Regions from separate parts of the Paenibacillus sp. PK4536 genome, predicted to be linked through region 1. Evidence: riboswitches for the same ligand, from Rfam matches in the RefSeq annotation. Region 1 holds a riboswitch; each other region holds the start of a gene.
What was found. A riboswitch is a leader RNA that binds a small molecule or an ion and turns the genes downstream of it on or off. The one in region 1 is predicted to bind cyclic di-AMP.
Positions count from the first base shown of each region.

Region 2: it holds a riboswitch for cyclic di-AMP, as region 1 does, so the genes downstream of both, PO903_RS04710 (hypothetical protein) here and kdpF (K(+)-transporting ATPase subunit F) in region 1, are expected to answer to the same signal.
Region 3: it holds a riboswitch for cyclic di-AMP, as region 1 does, so the genes downstream of both, PO903_RS05810 (resuscitation-promoting factor) here and kdpF (K(+)-transporting ATPase subunit F) in region 1, are expected to answer to the same signal.
Region 4: it holds a riboswitch for cyclic di-AMP, as region 1 does, so the genes downstream of both, PO903_RS06090 (C40 family peptidase) here and kdpF (K(+)-transporting ATPase subunit F) in region 1, are expected to answer to the same signal.

Region 1 is NZ_CP126313.1:3,463,794-3,471,652, reverse strand. It holds gene PO903_RS15585 (histidine kinase) at 1-95, opposite strand, end outside; gene kdpC (potassium-transporting ATPase subunit KdpC) at 92-667, opposite strand; gene kdpB (potassium-transporting ATPase subunit KdpB) at 736-2,763, opposite strand; gene kdpA (potassium-transporting ATPase subunit KdpA) at 2,839-4,509, opposite strand; gene kdpF (K(+)-transporting ATPase subunit F) at 4,529-4,609, opposite strand; cyclic di-AMP (ydaO/yuaA leader) riboswitch at 4,858-5,040, opposite strand; cyclic di-AMP (ydaO/yuaA leader) riboswitch at 5,102-5,305, opposite strand; gene PO903_RS15565 (carboxypeptidase regulatory-like domain-containing protein) at 5,608-6,969, opposite strand; gene PO903_RS15560 (SMI1/KNR4 family protein) at 7,149-7,859, opposite strand, start outside.
Region 2 is NZ_CP126313.1:1,008,537-1,016,395, reverse strand. It holds gene PO903_RS04735 (hypothetical protein) at 1-79, shown strand, start outside; gene PO903_RS04730 (SDR family oxidoreductase) at 212-901, opposite strand; gene PO903_RS04725 (GNAT family N-acetyltransferase) at 1,130-1,978, shown strand; gene PO903_RS04720 (universal stress protein) at 2,078-2,737, opposite strand; gene PO903_RS04715 (hypothetical protein) at 2,779-3,237, opposite strand; cyclic di-AMP (ydaO/yuaA leader) riboswitch at 3,631-3,824, shown strand; gene PO903_RS04710 (hypothetical protein) at 3,945-4,340, shown strand; gene PO903_RS04705 (oxidoreductase) at 4,435-5,151, shown strand; gene PO903_RS04700 (hypothetical protein) at 5,202-5,525, shown strand; gene PO903_RS04695 (hypothetical protein) at 5,525-6,061, shown strand; gene PO903_RS04690 (GNAT family N-acetyltransferase) at 6,061-6,618, shown strand; gene PO903_RS04685 (sodium-dependent transporter) at 6,729-7,859, shown strand, end outside.
Region 3 is NZ_CP126313.1:1,252,741-1,260,599, reverse strand. It holds gene glmU (bifunctional UDP-N-acetylglucosamine diphosphorylase/glucosamine-1-phosphate N-acetyltransferase GlmU) at 1-253, opposite strand, end outside; gene spoVG (septation regulator SpoVG) at 430-726, opposite strand; gene purR (pur operon repressor) at 922-1,758, opposite strand; gene ispE (4-(cytidine 5'-diphospho)-2-C-methyl-D-erythritol kinase) at 1,929-2,783, opposite strand; gene veg (biofilm formation stimulator Veg) at 3,003-3,278, opposite strand; gene rsmA (16S rRNA (adenine(1518)-N(6)/adenine(1519)-N(6))-dimethyltransferase RsmA) at 3,385-4,269, opposite strand; gene rnmV (ribonuclease M5) at 4,277-4,819, opposite strand; gene PO903_RS05810 (resuscitation-promoting factor) at 5,012-6,130, opposite strand; cyclic di-AMP (ydaO/yuaA leader) riboswitch at 6,454-6,677, opposite strand; gene PO903_RS05805 (TatD family hydrolase) at 6,873-7,640, opposite strand; gene PO903_RS05800 (HD domain-containing protein) at 7,688-7,859, opposite strand, start outside.
Region 4 is NZ_CP126313.1:1,312,349-1,320,207, forward strand. It holds gene motB (flagellar motor protein MotB) at 255-1,094, opposite strand; gene motA (flagellar motor stator protein MotA) at 1,087-1,905, opposite strand; gene PO903_RS06080 (hypothetical protein) at 2,103-2,396, shown strand; gene PO903_RS06085 (GNAT family N-acetyltransferase) at 2,479-2,994, opposite strand; gene PO903_RS06090 (C40 family peptidase) at 3,272-3,745, opposite strand; cyclic di-AMP (ydaO/yuaA leader) riboswitch at 3,758-3,897, opposite strand; gene PO903_RS06095 (YwhD family protein) at 4,378-4,890, shown strand; gene PO903_RS06100 (ATPase domain-containing protein) at 5,253-6,710, shown strand; gene PO903_RS06105 (hypothetical protein) at 6,728-6,979, shown strand; gene PO903_RS06110 (LuxR C-terminal-related transcriptional regulator) at 6,966-7,859, shown strand, end outside.

The DNA.
Region 1 (7,859 bases):
CTTACGGCTCCGATATATACTTTCAAACGTCCCTGTTTTAATTTGGTGATCATTTGTAACAATTCTTCAGGTGTTTTGCGACGAAAAGTATTCATGATGCAGACAGCTCTTTTTGCAAAGCTAGATTCAGTTTCAATACATTAACGGCTGGTTCACCGAATATACCTAATTGTCGGGATGATGTATTTTGCTGAACTAAAGCTTGTAATTGATCTGCTGAGACTCCTGTTAATGAACTAATTCTTGGAATCTGAGCTTTAGCGGATTCAGGGCTAATATCAGGATCTAATCCTGAACCTGAATTGGTGATCAAATCTACCGGTAAAGAAGATACGGGAACATCTGGATTTTGCTTTTGCCATGTACCTACAGATTCTTGCAGGCGTTTGAGCAATTCTGGATTAGATGGTGCAAAGTTTGGTGATCCTGATCCATTCGCATTGTAATCAATACTGGATATCCGTCCTTGGAAATATTGAGGTTCTGTAAATGATTGTCCGATCAGTTCAGAACCAACAACCTGATTGTTACTATTATAAATAAGACTTCCATCCGCCTGCTTGGACATCAATGCTTGCGCAACCCCTGTAACTGCTAGTTGATAGAACACACAACAGAGCAGAAATAAAATGATACTTGTTCGTAAAGTCACCCATACCGTTCTCATACCTATTCTTTCCCTTCATTTCTTAGTAGTCATTTCAAAGTATCTGTATCGTTCGTTGAACTTATTTCTTATAAAAAAGTCTGCATAATCAAATCAATACATTTGATACCGACAAAAGGAACGACTACTCCCCCAAATCCATAGATAAATAGATTACGACGCAATAATTTGGTAGAACTCATTGGCTTATAAGCGACACCTTTCATCGCTAGTGGAATCAGAATCGGAATAATGATGGCATTAAAGATTAGCGCTGATAAAATAGCAGACATTGGTGAATGTAGGTTCATAATATTCAGCACTTGCATTTGCGGAATAGCCACCATAAACATCGCTGGAATAATTGCAAAATATTTAGCAATATCATTCGCAATACTGAATGTGGTTAAGCTACCACGAGTCATCAATAGCTGTTTACCAATAGCGACCACTTCGATAATTTTGGAAGGATCGGAATCCAGATCGATCATATTGGCTGCTTCTTTGGCAGCAACTGTACCACTATTCATCGCAATCCCTACATCGGCTTGTGCAAGTGCAGGTGCATCATTGGTACCATCACCTGTCATTGCAACTAATTTACCTTCTGCTTGTTCACGGCGAATAACGGCTATTTTGTCTTCCGGCGTACTTTCAGCGATATAATCATCCACTCCTGCTTCCCTTGCAATCGTTGCTGCGGTTAGTGGATTATCCCCTGTACACATAATCGTTTTGATACCCATACTACGCATTTGTTCAAAACGTTCTTTCATACCTGCTTTGACTGTATCTTTAAGATAAATCAATCCATAAATTTCTTGATCTACAGCCACTGCAAGAGGTGTTCCTCCAGCAGAAGCAATAGCATCATTATTGGCTTGTAGATTATCCGGAATAGTTCCTCCCTGAGACACAACCCATTTTCTGATTGCATCGACCGCGCCTTTACGTACTTTGCGACCATCGGTAAGATCCAGACCGCTCATTCGTGTCTCTGCACGGAACTCGATAATCTCTGCGCCTTCGCTTAACGATTGCGGATATTCCCAATTTTGCTTTTTCATCAATTCTAGAACAGAACGACCTTCTGGTGTCTCGTCAAAAGCAGAACTTACGGCTGCCCATTCGCCGACTTCTTGTGGTGAATGTCCTTCTGTCGGTACAAATTCGCTAGCCATCCGATTACCATACGTAATCGTACCTGTTTTATCTAAAATAATCGTATTGATATCACCAGAAGCTTCTACTGCTTTCCCTGACATTGCTAATACATTAAAGCGTGTTACCCGATCCATCCCAGCGATCCCAATAGCAGATAACAATCCACCGATCGTTGTTGGTATTAAGCAGACTAACAACGCAATAAGTACAGGTACAGATAGAACAATATTTAAGTAGCTCGCCATAAAAGGCAATGTAACAACAACCATTAAAAAGATAATTGTTAAGCTTATCAACACTGTGTTTAGCGCAATTTCATTAGGTGTCTTCTGACGTTCAGCACCTTCGACCAGACTAATCATCCGATCCATAAACGATTCACCTGGATCGCTTGTAATACGAATAATGATCTCATCACTAATCACCATCGTACCACCAGTGACAGAACTAAAGTCTCCACCTGCTTCTTTGATCACGGGAGCTGATTCGCCTGTAATCGCTGATTCGTCCACAGATGCCAGTCCTTTAATGACTTCGCCATCACCAGGAATCATTTCGCCCTGTACCACTTTGACGATATCGCCTTTACGTAGTTGAGTGGAAGATACAGCGACAATCTGCTCGCCTTCGATCCGATTCGCAATAATTTCTTTTTGTGTATTTTTCATGGAATCGGCTTGAGCTTTACCTCGTCCTTCGGCTAACGCTTCTGCAAAGTTCGCAAATAGTATCGTGAACAAAAGAATAATAGCGACAGCAATATTAAATCCTGTTGAAACCGATTCGCCAAAAGCATTAGGGACAAAAATTAACAATAAACTAATAATCAAGCCTACTTCTACTACAAACATTACTGGATTACGTGCCATTAGTTTAGGATTTAATTTGATCACGGACTGCTGTAAAGCTTTGGAGATCAAGTCCCGGCTCATCATTGATGATTTACTTTTCATTACATTGTTCCTCCACTTAGCGTTTGGTAGTATACACGCACTATATATTGATAGAAAAAGATAAGATGTTGCTGTTTACAATGTGAGCATTTCTGCAATAGGTCCAAGTACAACTACCGGGAAAAACGTAAGCGCACCGACTAAAATAACAGAAATAATAAACATACCGCCGAATAACGCTTGATCTGTTCGTAACGTTCCGCTTGTTTCTGGAACAGGTTTTTTCGCCATTAATGAGCCTGCAACAGCTAACAATGTCACCATTGAGAAGTAACGACTGATAAACATCACAACACCTGTCATGATATTCCAGAATGGTGTGTTATCGCCCAAGCCTTCAAATCCTGAACCGTTATTCGCTGCTGATGATGTAAATTCATAGAGCGCTTGAGTCAGTCCATGATAACCCGGATTCGAAATCGTATCTGCCTGCGTCATTAAAGCAATCGCTGTAGGCGCTAAGACCAGTAGAGGCTGAATAAGTAATGTGACGGCAATCAATTTCATTTCTTTGCCTTCAATTTTGCGACCGAGAAATTCAGGTGTGCGTCCAACCATAAGACCGGATAAGAACACCGCAATAATGGCATACATTAGAATATTCAACAGTCCTACACCTGAACCGCCAAATACTGTATTTAGCATCATATTTCCTAATGCAATCAATCCACCGAGTGGTGTTAACGTATCATGCATGTTATTGACAGCACCAGTCTCTGAAGCGGTAGTAACTACAGAGTAGAACGAAGATTGAGCTTCGCCTAATCGTACTTCTTTACCTTCCATCGATCCTGCATTGTGCTGGATACCTAATTGATTAATCAATGGATTTCCTTGATATTCACTTGCAAGAGATACACTAAGCATCACGACAAACATCATAACCATCGAAACGAATAATACTCGGCCTTGCTTCGAGTTGCCGACCATTTTACCGTACGTAAATGGTAATGACATTGGAACCAGTAACATCATCAGCATTTGCAACATATTACTGAATCCGCCTGGATTTTCAAAAGGATGTGCAGAGTTGGCTCCAAAATAACCACCACCGTTATTCCCTAATTCTTTGATCGCTAGAAATGATCCAATTGGACCTACACCAATCTGTTGCTCTGTTCCTTGTAACGTCTGAGCTGTCACTACAGTATGCAACGTCTGCGGCATACCTAATCCAACAAACACAAGCGCCATAATAAAAGTAAGAGGTAGCAAAATCCGTGTAATTGCTCGTACTAGATCCGTAAAGAAATTACCTAGAGGCTTACCGGTTATTCCTCTAATAAATGCAATTGCAACCGCAATCCCTGTTGCCGGTGATACAAACATCATAAAGATAATTGCTGTCATCTGTGAAAATAAAGATAAACCACTTTCACCACTATAATGCTGTAAATTGGTATTCGTCATAAAGCTAATCGCTGTATTGAACGCTAGATCAGGGCTCATATTCGTAATGCCCGCTGGGTTCAAAGGTAATACATGTTGAAGACGGAAGATCGCATAAGCGATAAGCAAGATGACTGTATTACTGATCAATACGGCTCCAGCATATTGCTTCCATGTCTGATTTTCACCTTTGATTCCACCGAACCTGTAAATCCATTTTTCAATAGGATGAAACCAACGATCTAATCGATTGGGTGTATTGTCAAAAGCATGTGCAATATAATGTCCGGTTGGACGAGCGATGATTAAAGCGATAATAAAAGTGACTGCAATTCCGATATATGAAAAGATACTCACGATGTTCTCCCCTGACCCATTAGAATTTTTCTGGATAAATTAATGCGTAACATAGATAAATGGTTAATCCACCAATAATAATCCACAGCAGCCAAGTCATCGCTCATTCCTTCTTTCTCCGATAGCTACAGATGCCCATTGCAGCAACCCGCTCAACCCTACAGTAATCAACAAAACCAATCCAATCATTAATATATCCATCATATGTGAAGAACTCCCTGCATTCATTTTGGTTACTATGATTTGCTAAAAAAGGCACAAAAAAAGAAGCCTGGAGAAAAGCAGAACTTTTCCCCAGACTTCTACAAACACGCACACTTATCGTGTACCTGCCGAGTTGCTGGTTAGGAGTTCTCCCTTATACGCTTACGGAGTTAGCTGTCGGATTCGGGCTGGAAGATTGCCCGTTCCGGTAGATACCGGAATTCACCCCATGTTGTGTAGATCCTGATCATTTCCTATCAGTCCTCTTCATCAACGATTGGTTCCCCCGCTTTTCATATGCATATGAAAATTAAGCGTTGTGACATTGTTAACATATCAAAAAACACAGAGTCGTATTACACTGTGTCAGATCGGCACAAGCTTCACACTTCTCTCCTATCCACGCTTACGAGGTTAGCTGTCGGATTCGGGCGGTGAGAGTCGCCCTACTGCATTGTCTGACTGTACCATGGTTAGTCAGTATGCAGATTCACCCCAACGATTCACATTCCGGCTCTCACACCGTTTTGTGAAATCGCAATTTGGTTCCCCCGTTTTTCGGTTAGCACCGAAAACTCAGCGATCAAAAACATTGGAAACTTCATTTATATCAGTTGCTGAATCGTATTCATCAACTGCCTGCAATGAATAATACGCCTGTCCTTGTCAACTGTAAAGCTGAGAAAAGACGCAAAAAAAGCTGTGAATCATCACAGCTTTCATTTTCAGATAACTATTGAAAAGTTATCTATCGCAGGCTCCTATTTTCTCTCTTTTTCATCGTTTCTCTACTTTTTCACTGTTGTTACATCGCATTTATCATTCATTTACAATAGATTCTGAAAACGGTTATGTCATTTTTTACGCAAGATGCTATCATTTTTAAAATTATGGTCAACCTGTGTAGATTTCATAAGCGAAATGATACAGTGTGCTAATGTCTGAATTTAATGGCTTACCGTTGCTGAAAAATTGGATTCTGACAATATCATAATAATGTCTGTATTTGGATGATTGGAACGTATATTGCCCTACTCCTGGATTATCAATATTGACTGGCATTGTAAAGTTACCTGAAGCATCTGTCGTAGCTGTTCCGGGAATCACTTTGCCATTGAGAATTGTAGTGATATTAGTCGTTACGATAGCGTTCGCTACCGGATTGCCTGTAGCATCAAAAGCACGACCTGAGATCACGATATTGTTTTTGACACGCCACTTATTACCTTGTCCATAATTAATAAATCCATAGACACCACCATCTGTTGTAATATTACTAATCGCAACTCTGGATACATCTGCTGTCTGATAATTAACAGATAATTTGTATGGAGTCGTTAGATCAAATGTAGAAGGTGCTAAGACTTGAATATAATACGTTCCTGCGGGTAGTGTGACTTGACCGTTGGTATTCTGTGCCAGTGTTCCTTGACTCACCAGATTCGCATTAAATAACTGTAATTGATACGTTCCATAAGCAGATGTGTTGTCTAGACGAAGGTTCATTTTGGATTGAGCTGTCAAAGTGACTTTTGTCCAATCCTCGTCAAAACGATTATCAATATTCTGTGTGCTGACAAAAGGTGCTGATCCTTTATCTTTGGCTAACCATGGATTATCATCAGGCTCGCTTGCATCATAACTGTCTGAAGTGACAGCAAATACAGTAAATGGATTAGTGGTATCTGCTCCTTGATAAGAACTTACTCTAATAAAATAATATCCTGCTTTGGCAATATGACTAAGCTGTTCATATTGTGTTGGACCTTTGGTAGAAAAAGCAACCTGCTCGATCTCAGATGTCTCTTCATTCAAATAATATAGTGAAAGATCATAATCAACCGTAGCCGAATTAACTACACTTAAAAAAGAAGTCAGTTTCGCTGGATTAGTGACTTGAGTATAAAACCAGCGACTTTCTCCTTCAGCAGCAATGTAACCTTGATAGGCTTGTCCTGTCTGAATAAACAAAGCTTGATCCGGTGTAGTATTCGTTCCATACGTATCGTCAGCTACTACACTGAATGAACGAGCAGACGACGGCAACGTGATGGATTGTGATAATTCACTTTTTGAGATAGTCAAGAAATCTTTAGAGTTGTTCAATCCATTGTTTGGCGCAACATTTTGCACTAGAGGTGTAGTTACCCCCAAATCTTTATGTATTGCTGGAGTCTGTGCATGGGTGGTTACTCCTCCCCAACCTAAGCCTAATGTCACAAGTAATACTGTTATACCTACTAATTTCGTTTTCAAAATATCACTACTTTTTCAAATATATGTTATTTATTAGTAAATTATACCTAAAATAAAATTTGATAGTCAACTACATTTTTATCATTTTAGGTAAAAAATATTAAAAAATAAAAAAACTCTGTATCTTTTTAGCGATACAGAGTTTTTTGTGATTTATATTATATTCAAAATATAGCGCATTAACGTATATGACTATGCCAGATTTCTTCTTCTTCATCTGTCATTTCGCCTACAATTTTGTGGAATTTCACATATTGAGCGAATGTATCTTTTAACAACTGAAATTGAGCAAACGATCCGCTGAATTGTTCAAGTGAAACCGATTTGGAAACCGTCTCAATATTGCTAATCTGGCATCCACTGTTCAGTTCCAATTGCTTCAGATTAGGCAAATCGGCAATCGCTGAGATATCAGAGATACGTGTATCATGAATGGTCAGCATTTCCAATTGGTCACAAGCTTGTAGACAACTCATATCAGCAAAATAAGCATCTTCGATATGAAGCTTGCGTAAAGACAACGACTCACTAATATGTTGCCAGTCCTCCGCTGTCCATTCTCCAGGAGAGCATACTTTCAATTCCCGCAGTCCTGTGATCGAAGATAACGCTTGAACCGCTTGACGTGACGGTGATGAAAGAGCAAGGGTAGTCAACTGCTTCATCTGGGCTAAAGGCGTATAATCTTGAATACGCGTATCTGTGCAATCTAGATTACATAGATGTGGTAATGTGGCTAAAGGGTCCAAGTCTTCAATCAATGTTCCTTCGAGATTCACAATTTGCAAATAAGGTAATCCTCGTAATGGAGTCAGATCCCGAATCGGATTACGAACAAGATATAACTTTTTGAGTTCACGGCAATTCGCAAGCGGACGAATATCTTGAAT
Region 2 (7,859 bases), 2.5 Mb from region 1:
GTTAGAAGAAGGGTTTACCTTTTTATTATGGGCAGGTTCATATGTTGCTGATGTGACGATTGTCGGTATAACACATTAATAGATCACGTCCAAAAAGCTCTCCAGAGAATAAGGAGAGCTTTTTGCTATGTCTGGTTCTAATGTTATATCAAAATATATATCTATAGTATAAGTCTAATTTTGAGCTTAAGGAGCACATAGTAGAACTGATTTAACTTTGCTGTTGAGTGGGAGCTAGTGCAATCTCACGAATATTAATACTTTGTGGCTGGCTAAATGCAAAATAGATCGTATCTGCAATCGTTTGAGGCATTAAGTTAAGTTTGGCTTTTTCGCCTGTGGTCTGATCGTTCCATTCAGTCTCAATCAATCCTGGAGAGATCGTTACAACACGTACATTGTGCGGAGCTACTTCTTCACGTACATTTTCACTAATTGAATGAACTGCAAATTTAGTCCCACCATAAGCGACATGATCTGCAAATGTTTTTTTACCTGCTATTGAGCTGATATTGATAATCGTACCTGACTTTTGTTCGATCATAGACGGTAGTACTGCTTGCATGCCGTTAAGAAGTCCAATCACATTCGTATTGTACATTTCTTGCCATTCAGCAGGATCTTGAGTCGTAATATCTCCAAGCAACATCCGACCTGCATTATTCACTATTCCTTTGACAGGTCCAAAATGTTCTTCAGCTTCAGCAATCGCTTGATCGAGTGCCGGACGATCTGTAATATCAATAATCGCTTTCATCACCTGACGACCAGCAAAAGCTTTTAAACGGTCTTCCTGGCGAGAAAGTAACAACACATTATGTCCTTTAGCAATAAAAAGTTGAGCCGTGGCTTCTCCTATACTTGACGATGCACCTGTAATGACAACGAATCCTGTTTTCATAATTCAATAAACTCCTTTATTGATATGAGATAGTGGAAGGGAATACGTCAACATTATCATGTCTATATAAGAAGCACAGTGAGAAAGCTTATACTTTGAAAAGAATATTTTAAAATAAATAATAATATCTTTTTAAGGTTTAAAAAGGGGGTTTCAAGTCTTTCTCATCCGGTTTGTATGGTATAGTGTGCTTAAGTCATGAAGCAACATTGGCAGGAGGATTTGAAAATGTGGCAAGTATTTGATCCAGATGATGAGGTATTGAAGCAAGAGTTTTTTCTGGCAGATGAGGTTCCTTACAATCTGATTCATCATATTATCGATTCACCTGAGGCTATGCTGCTCAAAACAGAAGATCATCGGGCGATATTTGCTCAGTCACCCGGTCATAATGCATGGTTATGGATTTCTCCTATACCTGCAATACAAGCCAGACGTCTATTAATACAGGAATTAGTTCATCATTTATATCGCAATCAGCATCCTGTTCTCTGCGGAATTACTGGAGATCCAGCGGTTGCTGAATTATTCGCAGCATCGTATCAAGATGTGAATAAGATCTATAGCCGTTTTCATGCCAGTATTGAGTCACATAGTTGTACCAAAGTCAGATCGCTTAGTCATATTGCTGGTGAAATGATCAAGCCTGCTTTTGAGCATATAGATGTGATTGCACAATATATGTGCGAATTTGCAGATGAAGAATTCGGTGTTGAGATTGCAGCCAAAGATTATGCACATGCAGCGGCTCGTGCAGTAGGAAGTGGAAATACATACTTGTGGATAGTCGATGGGCAACCTGTGGCTACTGCAAGTATTGCGCATCGTTCTCCTCGTTATGCACGAATTAATGGTGTCTATACGCCACCTCATCATAGAGATCAAGGTTATGCCGAAGCGATTATTGCAGCGATATGCGGTGTACTGCATGAAGAGGGAAGACGAGCGATGTTATATACAGATCAGACGCAAGTTTCTTCGAATCAGACCTATGGTAATGTTGGCTTTGCGATCAAAGGAAAAGTAATTGATATTCGCTTTCGCGATGTGTTAGATCCTCCTTTAATCTCAAAATAAACATGCTTTTCTTATAGCAATAGTGTCAAATAACCTGCAACCCCTTCTTTTTAGAGGGCTACAGGTTATTTTCGGTAGGCATTATCCTGTTGGACTAGATCACAGCGATTGTGGTTCTAGCACAAGTTCATCCATTAATTTGCCTTTAAATACTTTCAGATACTGATATTCTCCGTTAATACATAGCTTCAATAATCCATTATCAAAGTCAGTATGCATGTCTTTGAAAAAGATACCTTCGATCACGATCGGTCGACCATGTGTCTCATAGGCGATTTCATAGCCGCGTGTGGTCTGAACGACTTCTACATCTACACCTTCTTCATGCGTTTCTTCTAACTGCGCTTGCATCCGCTGTACGGCTACAATATGTAGATCAATCGCTCCCAACTTTTCCAATAGATCATTCACGATAGAACCTTTCATGATTTCTTGCCAGCGTGTCTGAGCAGATTGTCCAATAATCAATTGCGTCACATCATGCTTTTGAGCAGTTGAAGCAATAATATCAGCAGCTTCTTGTCCATGACTTTCTAAAAGGACAAATGTACCTCCTGCTTCTTCGGTCAATTTGCACCATGCCTCTACATATTTCTCTTCTTGCTGATCCATCTCATCGATCGGGTGATCAATCACACTGAGTACACAGAGTGGGGACTGAATCAATTGAGATAAATGAATACCACGCCTGATCAACCGTTCTCCATTGGGCCCATAATACACACACACCATAATCTTTTCAGAATTCAAGAAAGGCACACTCCTTTATTTCGTAGTTATGATCCATTAACCAGAATTGTTCAAAAGGAATAATAAGCGATGGTGTAATCTAACAAAAAAGCATGATTAATAAGCGCATCTGACGATGTCCACACATCAGGTGAATCTTGTAGTCGAATCCGCAGTTCAGTCAATGCTTCTAAAGCAACCTGACTACGTACACTTCCCCAATTCTGTTGCTGCTGATCGATATGAGAAAGTGCTTGATCTAGAGGGCATTTTTTGAGTGATGTAAATACTCGACTCCATTTCACCAGATCCAGATGCTGAACTTGATCTGTAAATGAATATTCCGCCCAGCCTGTAACTCCATGACTTGCGATTTTTAACAGCCCACAGTGTAGATAGCCATCCATTTCAGGTAAGGCTAGACGGCGATTATCATACTGAAATACTTCAATAGAATGAATAACATGGACAGATGTGTTGCTAGTGGATACCGCATGAGTAACAGGTGAAATGGCCGATAACAGACTCATCAAAAATCTACGCTCCTTTAATATGATGTTTCTTTGCCTAATCCAATCACGATCCGTGTATCTGTCTATAACGGTATACTTGATGTCAGATATTGTTAGCAATCATAGTCCGCTCAGAGAAAGAAGTAAAATCAGACCTGAGTATTAAAAAGATCATATATCTGTGAAAACAACCATGTAATCGGATTCATTCTATTCATTCATACGGTAATGTCTTGTATACTCATCAATGCGTCGGTTTATCCATTTATCCTGTAAAAGAAAGTAAAACAGCGCTAGATGAAGGAAATAGAACATTAGAACCCTACAATCGACTGGATTGCTCTATATCCGAATATAGCGAGCTTCAGTACTGCTTTACAAACGAAAAGAGCGGGCGTATGATTTCTTTCAAGTTCATTACAGCTTAATGGCTGAAAAGGGTATCAATAGACCTTTCAATCAGCGGGGGAACCATAAGAATAGACACTATGCTAGTGAGCTATTCAGGGGTGAATCAGAGCAGTTGGTGAAGACCGATAACTCTGTAGGGAGACTCTTACTTCCGAATCCGTCAGCTAACCTCGTAAGCTGCAATAAGAGAGACGACAATAATCAACTACGCCATGATAAGATGCCGCAGGCACTTGTCTTAGAAGCTGATGAAGAGGTCCTCTTCTAACGGCTTTTTTTTGTTGTCTACAATGGGTGGAGGAGCGCGAACAAGGATGGAATATGAGCAGGAATTTGTACTGGTATCACCGGCTACTGTAGCAGGGGAGCAATTTATGCAATTGTTAAAAGTGAAAAAGATTCCATTTGCAGTGATCGTGAACAGTCAAGCCGATCAACTTCGATATCAGAAAATGGGGATTGAACATGTGCTAGTGATCGACACACAGCGACAAGAGTTATGGCGGATTCCAGAGTTGAAGATTGGCAAAATTTATTTATTTGAACGCAGTCTACCGCTCTGTTGTCGTTATATCCAGATCTGCCGAACATGGTCATCACAGCAACTCTATGTTATTACAGAAGGCAACCAATCCCGATTGATTTATCGTGGACTGGGCGCCGATTACATTATTCATACGAATGGGAGCAGTGCTTCCTTTTTGTTATAAAAAGGGGCTGTAGATCGATCGCTCATTTTATTTTGCAATTTGCTGATGATATCTTGATAATGAAGAAGATAGGGAATCAAGGCGATGCGCAGAAATGGAGATGATCGTGATCGGTAAAACAGCATTAGTCGCAGGAGCCACAGGTCTAGTAGGCAAAAAGTTGCTGCGCCAGTTATTAGAAAGTACAGAATACACTCAAGTGATTGCTCTTGTCCGCCAACCTGTGCAACAACTGCAACATATGAAGTTGCAACAGGTTGTGGTGGATTACAATAAATTGCAAGATTATCGAGCGGATATGAAAGCAGATGATGTATTCTGTTGTCTGGGAACAACGATTAAGCAAGCAGGAACACAGAAGCAGATGATCGAAATTGATGTTATTTATCCATTTGCGGTAGCGCAGATTGCGTATGAGCAAGGAGCCAAACAGTTTATCGTTATCAGTTCTATGGGGGCCGATCCGAAGTCCAGTATCTTTTATACACGGATCAAAGGAGAACTGGAACAGCGATTACAACAGATTGGATATACCTCGTTGTCGTTGATTCGTCCATCTTTATTGCTTGGTAAGCGTAAAGATAGCCGTGCAGGCGAGCAATTTGGCACTGTCATCTCTCAGGCATTATCTTTCCTTATGGTGGGTCCTCTTCGTAAATATCGGGGAATAGAAGCAAGTGCAGTCGCTCTAGCGATGTATCGAATTGCACAGACCGCCAAACCCGGATCGCATGTGTATCTTTCAGATCGTTTGCAGCGGATTGCCGATGAATCACAACCTACGACTTCTTCTACTAAAAAACGGAGTTGACGTCATCATTTGTACGTATTAGTTCAATTATAGAAATGGAGAATTATAATATGCCTCAATTAGAACCTAAGCAAGCAGCTTCAACGATCGAAAAATGGATTTCTTTTTACGATATGGATAATGCCAAAGCATGGGATAAAGACGATTATCCATTTATCCAATCTTCCTGCAAAGTGATGCGCAGTGCAATTCAAGCGTTACGTGGTAAAGCTCCAGCACAACCGAATGAGCGCCGTAAAATAGCGACTGGATTAGAAGAATGGTTAGATGACTCTTTTATGGATGATCCAAATGAATGGGAAAAAGAAAATAAAGCGTTTGTACAAGAAGCGTTAGAAGCGATTCAGTTTACGATTCAGTTTCTACAAAAATAATGAATAATGAGCAGACATACTCTATACCAGATGGATATATCCCTTTATCCAGCAGTGAGATTGGCGAATTTTATATCGCTTTTGAACCTCACTCGCATAGCTTCAATATCTATGTACGTGCAGTAGAACCTTCTGCGACTCCAGCTATCGATCAGCCTGAGTCTCCTGTGTCGATGGTATTGATCGGCTATTTGAAAGTGACGTATTCGCAAGCATCCAAGCCTACCGAATCAGACGATGATCCTCATGAAATCACACAAGGGCTTGATGCTGTCTATATTAGTGATTTTCAGATTTATTTTAATTATCAAGATTTGAAATTAGCCGTTCCTGTTATTACGGTATTGCGAGATACGTTAACCACTCAAGGCTACCGTTTACTTTCTGCTCATCTATTCAAAAGCGAACGTTCCTATGCTAAATTACGTCATACCTATATCGACCGCTGTGGAGCCACTATACGGCGGGAATATAGCGATTATTTGATCATCGAATGGCGACTCAATCCAGAAGAGCATTCTGAAAGGGGAACGTAATGAGCGATAATCATACAGACCTTATCCAGATCACTCTTTGCCGTGAAGAAGAAGCGCATATCATTTGCAATATGTATCCTTATTATCTGTATGATCTGTCAGAGATCTGGGAACGATTGCCGAACTCGCAAGGTATTTTTGACGACGAAGAATATGCGACCCTTCATCAACAAAGCGATGTTTTTCTGATCTGGTGGCGACATCCAGGCGTTCTTTATCCGTGGATTATTCGTGTGAATGGCGTACCAGCTGGCTTTGCGTTAATAGCGACGGCTCCTTATTTACCGGATGGTTCTAAGGCGCAGTACTATTTAAATGAGTTTTTTGTGATGCGTCCATTTCGTGGACAAGGTGTTGCCCGGCAAGCCGCTAGTCACATTTTTGACCAATATAAAGGGGATTGGGAGCTACAGACCAATGCATCCTCACGAAATAGCCATGCTCAATCATTCTGGAATCATGTATTGTCACAATATACAGACAGCCAGTACAGTCAGCAGGAAATCACCGACGAAGATCAGCAACAATTGCTGTCTTATTGCTTTAATAATCAATGAAAAAGTAGCCCTTTTTGACTTTTTTCAAATTGTTACTTTCTTTTCATGGACAATATATAACGTTTTGTGTAACATAGGCATAATTCACTTTATTCATAAGGAGTATACCTATGGCACAAAAAGAAGGTTCAGGTTCATCAAGTACAGGCAGCGGCAAGATCGAACGCTTTTCAACAAGCGGGTTTATTTTAGCAGCAATTGGTAGTTCAGTAGGGTTAGGAAATATGTGGAAGTTCCCGTATATCACAGGTAAATACGGTGGAGCTGCCTTTTTCCTGATGTTTATTATCTGTCTGATTGTAGTAGGTCTACCGATTTTATTAGCAGAAATGGCTATTGGTCGAAGTGGACGGGGTAATGCTGCGGCTTCGCTTTTCAACATTACAGGGAAGAAGCATTGGAAATGGATTGGTACTGTTCCTGTCGTTACGTCATTTCTAATTATGTGTTATTACGGTGTTGTTGCAGGATGGACATTACATTATACCGTTTTATCTTTTAGCGGTAGTCTATCTGATGTGAATACTGATTTTACAGCAGCCTTTACGAATTTTGCAGGTGGATATGCACCGTTATTCTGGCAAGCAGTTGTGATGCTAATTACAGGTATTGTTATTGCTAAAGGGATATCGGGTGGAATTGAGAAGTACAACAAGATTCTGATTCCGGGATTTCTGGTGATTTTGCTCATCTTAATGTTCCGTTCATTGACGTTACCTGGTGCAGGAGCAGGGGTAGAATTTTTCTTAGCACCTGATTTTTCTAAATTAAGCCGAGCTTCGATCTTAACAGCATTAGGACATGCATTCTTCTCTTTATCTCTAGGGATGGGTTGTATGTTAACGTATGGTTCTTATGTACGCAAAGAGCAATCTTTAGGTAAAGCAGCGCTTGCGATCGGCGCAGGCGATTTATTCTATGCACTTTTAGCAGGATTGATTATTTTCCCAACCGTATTCTCTTATGGATTAAAACCAGATCAAGGTGTAGGGCTAGCATTTATGGCTTTACCTGCTGCTTTTGCACAAATGCCTTTAGGTGCTTTTTTTGGAGGTCTATTCTTCTTATTGCTCGCGATTGCGGCAATCACTTCGTGCTTCTCTATTCTCGAAGTACCTGTAGCTTATGCGATGGGACAATGGAATTGGTCTCGTAAAAAAGCAGCTATTCTCGTCTGTGTGTTTTCTTTTATACTAGGTGTACCTGCTGCATTATCTGTAGGCGGTGTGCTTAGCTTTATT
Region 3 (7,859 bases), 2.2 Mb from region 1:
AAGATTCTGCTTGTTGAATCGCATGACCGGTTCCTAATTGTTCACTTTGTAGTGCGTATTCTGCACGATCGCCTAGATAAGCTTGTACCGCTTCTGCTCCGTGACCTACAACGACTACACTGCGCTCACAATGAACTTGCTGTACAGCATCCAGTACATGACCTACCATCGGCTTACCGCATACTGGATGTAGAACTTTGTACAATTTGGATTTCATGCGTTTACCTTTACCTGCTGCGAGTATGATTGCCATTCTTTTTGAATCCAACAATACAGACCTCCTTATTCGAACTCATATATTTAAATCATTATGTTAGATTTATCGTTAAAACTCCTTAATGAATATATCTTATTCCAGACAAAAAGAAAAGGGAGCCACAATGTAGCTCCCTGTGGCTCCCTTTTCTTTCAAACCCCAATAAGTAAACGTTAAGCACCTTCTTCAATCACTTCTTCAATCACTTCTTCTTCCAATCCTGCACGTTCATATTCAGCTAATACAGCTAACTGAATCTTCTCGCGAGTTCCAGAAGAAATAGGATGTGCGATGTCGCGAAACTCGCCATCAGGTGTCCGTTTGCTTGGCATTGCAACAAACATTCCATTGTTACCATCAATTACACGAATGTCATGAACGACAAATTCGCTATCAATTGTGATGGATGCGATTGCTTTCATTCTGCCTTCGGAATTTACTCGGCGGAGTCTTACATCCGTTATTTCCATATGTGTTCACCACCTTTGTCTATTCAAGACTTGGTTGTGTAATTCCACACATGGAAGTCAAATTCCTTCTTTTTTCTCCAAATTAATTGTATATTTTTTTATTTTATTTATCTTTAGGCTCGATTTCTACCGTTTTCACCTGATTTTGATGATATTCGTTCTCATTACGAAAATGAAAATTATCGGCAGAAAAGCTTAATTAGAATCATTTTCAAAGTAGTTCCCAGGTTGTACCGTAATTTTTTTGTTTTTAGGATCAATATCAGTTACTTTCGCAAGTGACACATAATCTGCCCACAGACGATCATCCGTGTCGACAGAACCAGATTCTAAAAGCACCCCGACTCCAGCAACCGTTGCATTAAATTCTCCTAAAAGATCAACCATACCTTGAATAGTACCGCCAGCTTTCATAAAATCATCAATAATCAATACACGTGATTTTTCTTTAAGTGCGCGGCGTGACAATGTCATCGTATGCAGACTCTTGTGTGAACCTGATACATAGTTAATACTTACCGCAGATCCTTCTGTCATCTGATGATCACGGCGTACCAGTACAACCGGCAGATTCAATTGCGTACCTGTAGCATGAGCCAAAGGAATTCCTTTGGTTTCTACTGTCATAATGACGTCGATCGGCGTATCTGCAAAAGCTGAAGCAAAAATCTTACCTACTTCATTCAAAATCGCAGGTTGCCCTAACAGATCAGACATATAAATATAGTTACCTGGAAGCAGACGATCCGGTTGTCCTAATTGACCGCAGATTTCTTCCATAAATGAAAATGCTTTTTCTTTCGCCAGCTTTGGAATATATTTCACTCCGCCTGCTGCTCCTGCAAGTGTTAATAATTCTCCCGTACCATCTTCTTCAAAAACTTCTTTAATAATGGTCAGATCCTCACTAATCGATGATTTGGCCGCTCCGTATCGATCAGCGAAAGTGGTTAATGGAATCAGCGTATGTGGTCGTGAAGTTAAATATTGAGTTAATTCAACTAACCGCGCGCTTCTCTTTAATTTTTTCACCATAACGCCTCGCTATCTACAAAATATTGACATTTTATACCCTAAATCCGAATAATTAAAGTGAATATAACATTTTTGTACGTGTTTGTAAAAGAAAATCGCAATCTTTTTCTCTTATGGCTTATCATCGAGCACCATTTAGAGTTAAAAAGACTGCGATTTGAAATCATTTAAGTTAATATCCGCACAGCATAGACTTCTTTGCAAAATCCACGTAATCCATTATAGACACGAGCTACTTTGGACTCGCGCGAGATCAATCCGAATACAGTGGGTCCACTTCCTGACATAAGCACACCATCGGCTCCCAACTGAATCATTGCCTGCTTGAGCTGTTGAACTTGCGGATAATGAGTCAGAGTAACATCTTCCAACACGTTACCCAGTTGATGACAAATCTCATCAAAAGATTTGTTTTCTAACGCTTTTTGCATTTCTAGAGCAGAAGGATGCTTAGCGATCTTATCTGCACGAAAACGTCCGTATACATCGGCAGTAGACACGTTAATAGGTGGCTTCGCTAACACAACCCAGCAATCAGGTGGACTGGTCAGGGGAGTGAGTAGCTCTCCACGTCCTGTAGCGAGTGCTGTCCCCCCTGTGATGCAGAAAGGAACATCAGAGCCAATAGAAGCACCTAGCTCCATCATGTCTTCATGGGGAATCTGGAGGTTCCAGAGACGATTCAATCCTCTAAGCGCTGCTGCAGCATCACTGCTACCTCCAGCTAGACCAGCCGCAACTGGAATCTGCTTATCGATATGAATATGTACGCCTTGCTTAATATTATATTTTGCTTTAATTTTTTGAGCAGCTTGAAAAGCCAGATTTTTCTCGTCTAAAGGAATATATCCTGCTTGACTAGAAATTTGGATCGTATCTCGAGACAATTCAGTGATCGTTAGGCGATCGGCTAGATCCACCATTGTCATGATCATCTCGACCTCATGATACCCATCCGGTCTTTTATGTAACACATCCAGCATCAGGTTGATTTTTGCTGGCGCTTTTTCATATATCTTCATGCTGTTCCTCCACCCTCAACATTCCATCCGAACGATTTGATACGCTGCGTACGGGTTCCTGTGCTTATCATTACGAATAATCCATATTATAAAAAAAATGACGTACAAAGTCTATTATATGGGTATCGGGTTCCGTTCATGTAGATCAAATATAGTCACAAAACAAAACAGTCTCTACCCCGAAAGGAGATAAAGACTGTCTTATACTAAAACAGTTATTCAATTCCCAACATATTCGATTCGTGTCTGACAATCGTCATCACAGACGGTGACTTCCACAGAATCTGTCAATATATCGGCATAGCTGTAAGACACACGTTCAAATGTCTGATGCTCTTCAGCGAGCTTGACAATAAAAACAGAAGGGTAGGTCTCTTCCAAAACTCCGGTTCGTTCGATGGTCTTCTTACGACCACCATTAGCACGTAACGTAATTTTGTGCCCTACATGAGCATCAAGACTACGTTTGATTTCCAAAAGCGCATTGTTAGCCATTGACTACAACCACCTCTTTCCCTCTTCATTATATCAAAGAAAAGAGTGTTTGTCAAATGAACATTAAATTATAGCAGTATTAATTTTATCTTGTCAACGAATTTTTTCAACGGATACCTGCTCTCAAAAATACACTGCTCAAAGTTGCGTATTCTTGCAAACTAAGTGTCTCTCCACGTCTAGAAGGTTCGATTCCTGCTTCTGCCAAAAGTTGCTCTAATTGTGTACGATCGCCACCTTCAAAATAACGGCTACGCAAGTTATTGGCGATTGTTTTGCGACGCTGTACAAAACAAGATTGCATTAATTCAAAGAAGTACGCTTCATCTTCGACTTCAACTGCCGGACGATCCCTTAGTTTCAAGCGAATGACAGCAGATTCTACATTCGGTTGCGGGATAAATACCGTTTTAGGGACGATACAGATCAATTCAGGCACGCAATAGTATTGAACAGCAATACTAAGACTTCCGTAGTCTTTGCCTCCAGGAGGGGCTGCCATGCGCTGAGCGACTTCTTTTTGAATCATAACGACGATATTGTCTAACGGTAAACGTTCTTCTAACAACTTCATCACAATAGGTGTAGTGACGTAGTATGGTAAGTTAGCCACCACACTGACTTTTTCAACTTCACTGAAGTCTTCACGGAACAATTGATGCAAATCGACTTTGAGCACATCATCATGACGTACTTTAGCATGAGGATAAGGCTCTAAGACTTCTTTCAAAATTGGAATCAAGCGACGGTCAATCTCAACTGCTGTGACTGCACCTGCTTCTTGAGCTAGACGCTCGGTTAATGCACCGATACCGGGTCCAATCTCTAATGCTCCATTTTCAGGCGTTAATTCAGCTGCTTCTACAATTTTGTTCAAAATATTGGAATCGATCAAAAAGTTCTGACCTAAGCTTTTTTTAAACGAGAATCCATATTTATTAATAATTTCTTTGGTGCGTTTGGGTGTGGCTATTTCTAATCGTTCATCCATATTATTGTTATTCCTCCGCTTCCATTTGTGAGAGTGCTGTTGCAAACTCTTCACGGCTAATTCCAAAAATACGTAAACGTTTATGGAACTGCTTTCCATTGCCATAACCTATGCCGAGCAGATTGCCCATTTTCATTCGTCGCTCCGCAGCATCAGGTTGCATCACAAGTCCTGTCATGATCAGATCTTCCCAATCGATCAGAACTTCCGCTTCTGGCATCTCAGAGTGTACACGCGCCAACGCTTCACGAATAGCTTCTGGAGAAGCATTTTCGACACCGATATCACCTTTGAGCGTAGCTTCACTTTCAGGGATAAAAGCATGCTTACATCCAGGGACTTTCTGCGCTACGATCTTACGTATCCGTTCACCTGCAAAATCAGGATCAGTTAATATAATTACACCACGTCGTTCTTGAGCTAATTTTACACGACGAATCACATGAGCACCTATAGCTGAGCCGCCTGTCTCGATCGTATCTGCGTCTACAGCTCTTTTAATCGCTACGGTATCGTCTCGTCCTTCCACAACAATCACTTCTTTAATCACGTTGATTGTACGCTTCCCTTCACTCTCTAAATGATAAGATAATCTGTTCGATATTCATCTTAACAGAACAAAAAGAAGAGGATTTATCCTCTTCTTTTTGTTTTCTTTATGCACGCTCATAGTTAATATTATTTATATCATATAACAGATGACTGGGCTTAAGCAATGGTGCTATCCCAATCAACACCCTCTCTAGGGTTTAACCGGGCCAATTACATATACAGTGTAACCGGATTTGCGTCCAAATGCTCTCGCTTGGCTCAAGCTGTCTATATACACGTCGATTTTATTACCGTTAATAGCACTACCGGTATCTTCAGCACGGCGGAAGCCAATGCCTTCAATGTATACCCACCATCCCATAGGAATGACACTCGTATCGACTGCAATCGTACGACCTTCTGTTACGCGTGCTCCCGAAGCAGTCACTGTACCTAGACCAGGTTCTTGAGACGAATAAGCAGTTAGAGATACATTGTTCAGTACTTTCGCATAAGAGAAATCTACACCTGCTTTGGAAGTACTATTACTTGATCCTCCACTAGAAGAAGCAGCTGCGAGAAGTTTAGGCTCCTCTTTTTTGGTACCAATAGCTACAATCTTATCTTTTACTTTTGCGGTTGTTTTTTTATCAACCATACGTTTGGAGACGAATTCTCCATCTTCGTATACTTTCTCGATGTATTGAACCACTTTACCTGTTTGACCGCCTTGCACTAACTTGGTTTTACCTTCAAGCATAGAACCATCGGTTTTTTTAACCGTTTGATATGGAATCTTGACTACTTTTTTCGCTACAAATGATTTGGTACGCACAATCTTGATATCCATATTGTCATGAACTGACGATTCCATCGCAGGTGTTAATTGATCTTCACCTGACAGTGTTAACCCAGCCTGCTCCAATGTGTTACCAACTGTTTTAGAGGTGGTATAAATTTTCTTGGTTCCACCATCTGCCGTAATGTTTACTGCAACCGCATGGTTAATATAAACTTTGTCCCCATCCTGAAGCGCGCCATTCATAGGCATAGATACTTTATCTTGTGGTGCCACTTTAATTTGATTTTCATCAAGCAGTTGAGAAAGCATCAATTTACGTGTTTCCACGGTTTGTGCTTTGCCGTCAATGACTACAGAAATATTTTTACCCGCTTGATTATAAAGTAGGGACAATAGCATCGCTGCAAGAGCGATCACTAATAATGCAGCCCACAATACATAGCGTAGGTTTTGTTGCTTCCAACTCAGCGCGTAAGACATGCTGGATGAGCGCGAACCATGGGTTTTTTCGAAAGGAGCAATTGCCACTTCTTCCGTCCTCCTTCATAGTCTCGCCGTCTAGCTGTGACGTAATTGTATATGACGCGACTATATAACAGAATTTTCACAGGCTGATCGTAAGCATAAGATTACCAAATCTGTGTGATAATCTTTCGTGATGTTCAAAAATGCCTGCGCCATGGTCAGTCTAAGGGACACACCTAATATCTGAAAGATCAAATTTCAAATATCGTATTCTCTGAATCTTTTCGTTTAGCCCAAAACAAAAGAAGCCTCTGGAAAAGAGCAAAGCAACTTTTCCTTGGCTTCCGACGTATCTAAATACAGTTCGGAAAACGTTAGAAAATACGAGGTTGCCTCTGCATCGCTTACGGGGTTAGCTGTCGGATTCGGACACATCATATTTCTTGCCCTTTGAAGGCTCCTCCGCTCATGGCGCGAGTACCTCCAATTCACCCCATAGACCCTGTAAAAGGAATCATACATAATGACTTCGGTATTCTGATAATAATGGCTTGAAGACATATGTTGGTTCCCCCGTTTTCCTATGCAGGAAACTCAGCGAGACCGAATCATGGAATCTTGCGTAATAACAGCAAGATTAAATCACTGATGAAATAATATCCCGAACCCAACCCTCATGTAAAGCGACCAGCAAGCACGTTTTTCTGAATAAATGGTTAAAAAGTTGTCATATTCTTCTGTTTTTTGGTTATAATTTATTCATATATCCGTTTAACGCTGTTTTTTGCGTGATTTACTCTCTTTTTCACCGAATGCCAAATCGTTCCAGTGCATTTTTAGTTGTAATTGTACTAATTTCTTCCAGTGATACCCCTTTTAGCGCAGCAGCAGCTTCTGCTACAAGTGTCACATAACCGGACTCATTTCGTTTTCCACGATAAGGATGTGGTGTCAAAAATGGGGAGTCTGTTTCAAGCAAAAGACGGTCCATTGGAACCTGTTGTAACACCTCTTTAGGTTGCTTCGCATTTTTGAAAGTAATCGGTCCTCCAAACGATAAATGAAAGCCCATATCGAGACACATTTTAGCCGTTTCCCAGCTACCTGAAAAGGAGTGCATAACCCCTCCAACTTCATGTGCTTTTTCTTCGCGCAAAATCTTAACAATATCTTCATGAGCATCACGATTATGGATAACAATCGGCATATTAATCGAACGTGCTAGACCGATTTGTTCACGCAATACTTTATGCTGTACTTCTTTCGGTGAAGTATCCCAGTGATAATCCAGACCAATTTCACCAATTGCTACTACTTTTTCATGTTTGCATAGCGATTCGATCCATTCCAGATCTCCAGGTTGCATATGAATCGCATCTACAGGATGCCAGCCAATAGCCGCATATATAAATTCATAACTTTCGACTAATTCCATCGTGGTGGGAATCGTTTCACGGTTGAATCCCACATTGATCATTCGGGTTACCCCTTGTGCATAAGCACGCTCAATCACTTCTTTACGATCATCGGCAAATTCGATCGAATCCAAATGAGTATGTGTATCAAATAACATATACTTTTCTCACTCCTTCTCTGTTTCTCGTTCTTTTTTCGCTAATCTTATATTTCAAATTCCATCTGTGGCGGATTAATTTTGTTTTCAAATATCGCTGCCACTTCTTCGGATAACTGATGAATAACTTTCTCCAACTTATCTTGCGGATAATAGAGATGATATCGACCGCGATGAATCCCGCTAATCGAACGTACAATATCCGATACTTCTGATATT
Region 4 (7,859 bases), 2.2 Mb from region 1:
GATACTTTCTTTACTTGTACATCGAACAGATATTCGTTGTTAACACGTTGTGGATAGAACTGTGGATAACTCTTAAAAAACGAAAATGATAACGTTTTAGCTCAAAAAGTTGTGGATAACTATTTTAAAACGATCAAAAATAAGTCGTATCTACTATTTTAGGCAAACTGCAATTTATTTTCAATCCATCTATGGTAAACAAAATAAAAAAAGTAGACCTTAGATATACTAAGGTCTACTTTGGGTGATCGTTATTATTTACCGTTGTTCGCCATCGATTGAAGAGTAGGATTCACATCTTCATCCACATACTTACGAATAATCGATACTTCTACACGACGATTTTCTGCACGTCCCAAGTTGTTAGAGTTACTAGCAACAGGGCGATACTGTCCGTAACCAATCGCACTAAATTTACGTGGATCGAGTTTGTTATTCAGCAATAGAATTTTCATAAAGTTAAGTGCACGATCTGAACTTAAGTTCCAGTTAGATTCATATTGCGAATTGGAGATAGGAACATTATCGGTATGACCTGAAACGATAATATCGTAATCCGGGAACTGTTGTAAAATATTTGAGATCGATTTGGCGAGTACACGAGACTCAGGCTTCACTGTAGCTCGTCCTGAAGCGAATAACGTATTATCACTAATCGTAATACTTAATTGAGATTGATTAAGCTTGGTCGCTAACTGTTGGCTTAATCCATTGTTTTTGATGTAGCTGTCTAGTTGACGTTTTAACTTCTCTAGATTTTCCTGCTCTTGTTGTTTGAGTTTTTCACGTAAACTTTCTTTGGTTTTCTGAGTATTATCAGCAGGTGAAGCAGCGGATGCTGGTGTTTCATTATCATCCGATTTAGGCGTTTGACCGCTTGTTTCTTCCATAGCATTTTGCTCTAGAACACCTGTACCACCAGTGAAAGCTGCATTCATGGCTGCTGCCATTTGTTGAAATTTGGATGCATCTAGTGAACTCATTGCAAATAGAGTAATAAATAAAGCAAGCAATAGGGTCATTAAATCAGAATACGGAAGTAACCAGCTTTCATCTGGATGTTCTTCGTGCGGCTCATGCCTTTTTTTACTCACTCGGTACCGCCTCCCCTACGTTGCCACTGCTACTTTCTTCGCTGTTCATTTTCGCATTTTCAGTAGGTGTTAAGAAGACTGCCAACTTCTGACTAATCGCAATTGTAGATACACCAGATTGAATCGAAAGTAGACCTTCTACCATCATCAATTTCACTTCTACTTCAGCTTTGGATAAGCGTTTAAGCTTAGTCGCCATAGGATGCCATAATACATAACCACTAAAGATACCGAGCAATGTCGCCATAAAAGCACCGGCAATCGCATGAGAAAGTTTTTCTAAGTCAGTCAAATCTGCCATCGCAGCAATCAGACCAACTACCGCTCCAAGTACACCCAGTGTAGGAGCATACATACCTGCTTGTGAGAAAAGAAGTGCGCCTGAACGGTGACGTTCTTCTGTCGCATTAATATCTTCCATCAATACATCTTGTACAAATTCCTGATCATTACCATCAATAATCATACGCATTCCGTTACGAAGGAAAGGATGATCAATTTCTTCAACTTTAGATTCCAATGCAAGTAGACCTTCACGACGCGTAATTGAAGCCCACTCCATAAACATACCGACTAGATCTTTTTTGTCCATTAATTTTTGTTGAACAAATACGACTTTAAACAATTTACCAAGGCGTTTTACTTCGTTCATTGGGAACGCCATAAAAATGGTTGCTGCTGTACCTACAAAAATGATGACATAAGCGGCTGGATTATTCACCAGATTGATTAGGGGAGCACCCTTTAAAAGCATACCGAATATTAGTGAACCCAAACCAAGTACTAGACCGATAATTGTTGAAATTTGCATAATACACCTCGTCCGTGAGTATAATAGTTTATCTTTTTCATCATCCACTTCCATGTAATGATGTGTTTTCCAAAAACATCTGATACTCTTTTATCGACAAGATATGCTGCATTGTTAAGAGTTTTTTAGTGTATATTTGCGTTATAATGTAAATAAGCTGGAAAATGTAACAATATGGACAGATCGGGAGGTTAAGTATGGGCGTTAAGCATGGAAGAGATTATGAGGACATATTAAGTGATTTAACATCAGCAGTAGGGATGATTCCAGACAGTTATTTATTTTTTGATATGGAACCTCAAGAGTGGGAAGTACTTGCTGAAGGTGAACGACATGAAGTGAATGAAGCATTGGCAGAAGATTTATTTTTTGCGTTAGGCTCAGAGTCTATGATCAATGTAGGTAGTGGAGTTGTCATTTACGATGCAGATACCCATCGGATCGATATTCTGATTGGCAAAGAAGAAATGACTTTCGTAACTTTAATTTAAAACATCTATTATAGGTATGTAAAAAAGAAATACACAAAAAGCACAGAAGAATGAGTCTTATCATTCCTTCTGTGCTTTTATTTTAGAGATTAGGATAACGTGCGTTAGGCGGAGCTTGATAGACCATACAATAAAAAGGCTTCATCCCATCAGGCGTTCTGCGTTCATACATATCTGTAATATAAAAATCTGCTTTCTGATAGGTGCGAATAGCCCGTTGATTCCAGGTCAATACTTCTAAATCAATCTCTGCGGTAGCACTACGTTCCTGAGCCGTCTGCACAATTGCTCGTACAAATTCTTCTCCATAACCATGGCCACAAAGATCAGGACGCATTCCTATACCTAGTCTAATCGTATGTCCTAATGGAAAAAGTTGAGCAAATCCAGCTAATTGTTCATGTTGATCTAGAACAGATAGATATTGTTCTTCTCGAATTATCGGATCTCCAAATTCAATCCCTAATTCTTTCATTTGTTCCCATGCCATCCAACCATAGATATTATAAGGTGGTTCATAGATCCATGTGCATACTTCAGCGGCATGTAATTCTGTCAAAGGAATAGTATGAAAAACAGAATCTAGTGATGAGCTCATCTAGTAACCTCCTATGACCATACTTCATATGTATACCATAAAAAAAAGATAAAAAATTTGCAATATCCTGTTTACCATAATTACGAGTAGGTTAATAATAAGTAGACATAATTATAACCACAACAAAATATAAATTTTCAAAGATTCACAATTTTATGTAACCTATTAGACGTTCGATACGTCTTACTTATATAGAAACATAAAAAAACCACCAAAGATTCTGGCGGGAATCTTAAGTGGTCTGTAGGTTCATTTATATGAGTTGTTAATAGGATAATTAATTGTCAGTTGCGAAGGTGTTATATGTGGAATCACTCATAACGCGTTTAGCACCAACGTAACGATTTTGATAGTAATCCATGCTCAAACTGTCAATTCTCACACCTTTAGAAGTAGAAGCGTGTGCGAAGTTACCATTTCCTACATAAACTGCTACATGTGAAACTCCAGCCCCGGTAGTATTGAAGAATAACAGATCTCCAGCAATTAAATCACTTTTTGATACAGGCTCACCTACTTGATATTGAGAACTAGATTGGCGAGGAAGATCAATGTTCATTTTGCCGAATACATATTGTGTAAATCCAGAGCAGTCAAAACCGCTGAAAGATGTTCCACCAATACGATAAGGTGTTCCAATAGCTCCATCAATTACTTGATCCATTTTAGAATCTGCATGTGCACTTGTTACTCCAAGTGACGTAAATGCAATAGCAAGTCCCATTACTGCGGCTGTTAGTTTCTTTTTCATGTTCAAAATCAATTGTCCCCTTCCAATTGCCTACGAGGTTAGCTTAAGGATTCGGTAGAAGGTATTCCCCTATGATCCCTCCGAAACAAGATCAATTCACCCAAAACGGTTCCCCCGTTTCCCGGTACCAAGGAATTTGGCTCAAAGCTTGGTATGTACCGTTCACGGATCATTACGACAAAACGACAAATTTTTCATTACGCTATAAAGGTTACAGCATTTCATTTTAAAGTTTACAAAGTTGTTACTAAAATCTCACTGGATTTATTCTACCAGAGGTTTTTTACTTTGGCAAACGTTTATTCATCTGTTTTTAATATTTGCTTAAGCATTTTGACGAGTAATCTCTGTCAAAGCCTACGGTTGTCATGTTCTTAAAAGTTAAAAAAATTTAATCTTTTGATCAGATGTGGGTGGTTATTAGTGAATGATGACCACTATATATACTTTCTTCGGTTCACCAATCACAATAATGAACGTTTTTTACCTTTTTTTATGAAAAATCGTGACAATAATCGACTTTATTGGCTTTTAACTCATTATTCGCTACAATATGAGTAATAGATTAAAGTACCATTTATATGTATAACAGTCTTTATTTATACTGACCTACAAAGGAGTATTCTAACAATATGGATGAAAATCAACCAAGTAAAAAGTCAATGTCACTGAATATTGTAAGTAGTAGTGCAAAAAGTAGTAAACATAAGGGGTTTGGATCAGGAGCGATTAACCTCAATAATGTTTCCCCTATCATTATAGACCATGGCGAAGCAAAAATCGATGTTGGCGCTATGCATGCCAAAAGTAAGGTAGAAAAAGGAATCAAATTTACTACCAATCGTGAAGAATTAAATGGTGGTCGCCAAGTATGGTTAGTATGGGTCGCTGTAGATAAATTAGCTGAAGGTGTTAATTATGCAGGAGCGACGGCTTGTGAGATGTGGATCAATGAAGAAGAGAAAAAAGGCTGGAAAATTCTTGCCGAGCATGTGAATAAGTTAGATTATGCGATCAAGCGTCGCATTATGTTAGAGGGCTTAGGAACAGAAGAAAAAGCAGCGCTTAAAAAATTATTGGTTGCCCATAATGAAGAGTGGTGGAATCAGTCTTCAGAAGAGTTTAAATCTGCATTAGAAGGTTAATAATAACTAACATAGTCTACGTATTACACAAAAGACCGACGACCCTCAGATCGTCGGTCTTTTATCATTTCATGTCACCATTTTGGTATCACTTTTAAAAAACTTCTTCTATAGAAGAATAATATTTCACCAACAAGTATTAAGGATTCAAAATAGTAGGATTATCTTTATTTATATCATATAATAACAAGTAAAATATGGTAAAAAAGGTTATGAATGAGGATGGGATATCAAATGACTATAAAAATTGGAAATTTACTTCCTTCTATCTCTAAACCCTTGTTATAATTAAGAGAAAGTCATCATCGTAGGAAGCTGTCCCTTGCGTGACTAAAATATTCTACAGATGGAGGGAACACTAAATGCAAAAAAGCGAAGCTGCTTACACCAAGACATTAAAACAGCCTATTAGTACAGGTATCCCGGGACTGGATGATATTTTATGCGGTGGCATTCCCCCAGGAGGCGTCGTTATTCTGGAAGGTGAGCCAGGTACAGGCAAAACAACGATAGGTATGCAATTCTTGGTTGAAGGTGCTATTAAACATAACGAGCCCGGTATTTATATTACATTCGAAGAACTTCCTGAACAAATCTACGATGATATGGAACGGTTTGGATGGAATTTGAAAGATTTGGAACGGCGTAACTTATTACGTGTGATCTGTATAGAACCGGAAATTTTATTAGAACAGATGCTTGAACCCAATGGATTATTTGAATATATGATCAAAGAAATTGGTTGTAAGCGTGTAGTTATGGATAGTATTAGTTTATTTAGATTAATGAGTAGTGAACAAGAAGCCAGGACAAACGTATATACCATTCGCAATATTATGCGAAAACATGCGTTGACTTCTTTTTTTATTAGAGAATATTCCGAAGTGGAAGGTATGCATATTCCTTTCGAGAATTATATCTGTGATGGTATTGTCAGACTTTCTTTGAAGCCGTTAATGGAAAAATATCGTAAGCGGACGATCGAAGTACTCAAAATGCGCGGTACCCGAATTTTGGAAGGTGAACATACGTATAAGTTTGTTGAAGACGGCGTCTATATTATTCCTTCTTTATCAATGGCAGAAGACAAGATACTGGTACAAGAAACCGAAGTATTATCGACAGGTATTGATTCGCTAGATGAACTTCTGATGGGTGGTATTCCTAAAGGTAGTGTCTTTATGATCGATACGAATAGTAAAGCCAACTATAGATATCTTCTTTCTTCTATTTATGCACAACGAATCAAAGATGATGATTGTACCGTCACGATGATGTCTGGTAATACGACACTTGATATGTTTGCCGATACGATTGATTTGTTTGGCGTTTCTTTGCGTCAGGCGGTCGATGAAGGTAAAGCTCACTTTATTGAGCATTACAAGCGGGCTGTAGATAGTGGATTGGAAAAAGCACTGATTCGGGTAGACGATGTTGAAAATGATGAATATGCCAATACGCTGAATGACAAGCTTTCTCCTATTTTTGAATGTGAAGAGCTTTGCGATAAGCGCTGGTTTATTTATTACGACCTGAATACGATCATTTCAGAACGTGGTAAAGAATTTGTTGTGAAATACTTTTCTGAAGAAATTTCGCTCTGGCGTGCACTTGGTATTACAGTTATGGCTCATTGTAACTTTAGTGAAATCGGAACAGAGACGGCTTCCTTTTTGGAACGTACCTGTAATGGTGTTATTAGAACATGGGTAGATGGGAATTATCAGTATTTGCAGGTAACTAAATCACCAAGCGGAAGAGTGTCAGCCCCACACATCGTAGCTAATATCTCAGAAACACCATTTGTCCGGCTGGTATAAGGAGGGATTAAGCTTTTATGGTAGCAGAAAGCGATGTAATCACACTACAGATGGAATGTACCTTATTTTTTGAAAATAATCCTTACGCATTAGAAACCAGTACGGGCATGTCCAAAAGACTTGGACGAAATGCAAATTTGATTGAACGTGCTTTAAATCGTTTGACTGAATTGTCTATTCTTGAAAAAAACGGTCAAGGTACGCGTGCTATTTACCGTTATAAAACACCGTACATTCAGACAGAAGTGGACATGAATGCTTATGATTGAAAGTTACTTTATAGATGATAACGCAGACAGCTGTCAGGAACTCCAAAATGTATATGCGGAACTTACCGGTTTGTTTATTTTTATCACGAATGATCAAGGGCATTTATTAAGTACGCCTTCAGATGCTGAAATTGCTTCTCTTTTTGTAACGTATCCTAAAGAACTTGAAGATTCATTAAAAGCCGAGATCGATAAGTTAAAAGGTCTTCGAGTGACTGCTTTGTCGGATCAATGGATACCCGGAATCAAGTGGATTATTGCACCGATTAGTATTGATCAGCAACCGATTGAAATGTATATCTGGGCAGGTATTATGATTCAAGAAAATACCCGGCAAGCGATTATCGATCATGTGAACTATAATAGTCCAGATTTGAACGGGCCTAGTGAAGTGTTCCGTATGATGCGAGAACGTATTCAACGTATCCCTGAAGATCAGCCCACACAGATCGAATACAAAAAAGAAAAAATTAGCAAGTTGTCTAAAGCGATTGCTTTGATTTTGAAAGCAGGATATAAAGAAAAGCAGTTTGCACAGCGGTTAACAACACTCAACGAAACGTTACGCTCTGATACTAGTCGAAATATGCCGATTGAAGAAGTGACCCGTGCAGTACTGGCTTCGAGTGATCTGGCAGACGTATTTGGTTTTGCTTTAAAAACATCGCCTGGCACGTATCGAATAGTGAGTAGTACTGGACCTGCGGCGGCAGAGTTAAAAGGAGCTATTTTCCATGAGGGTGAAGGTTTCTTAGGGCAAGCGGTATTGAGTGAACAACTCAGCCATTGGAAAGATGTAGGAAGAGATCCACGAAGTCACTTTTTTCTACAAAAAGGGTTAGCTTCGATCTATGAAGTCCAATGTTTCCCTATTCGTTAT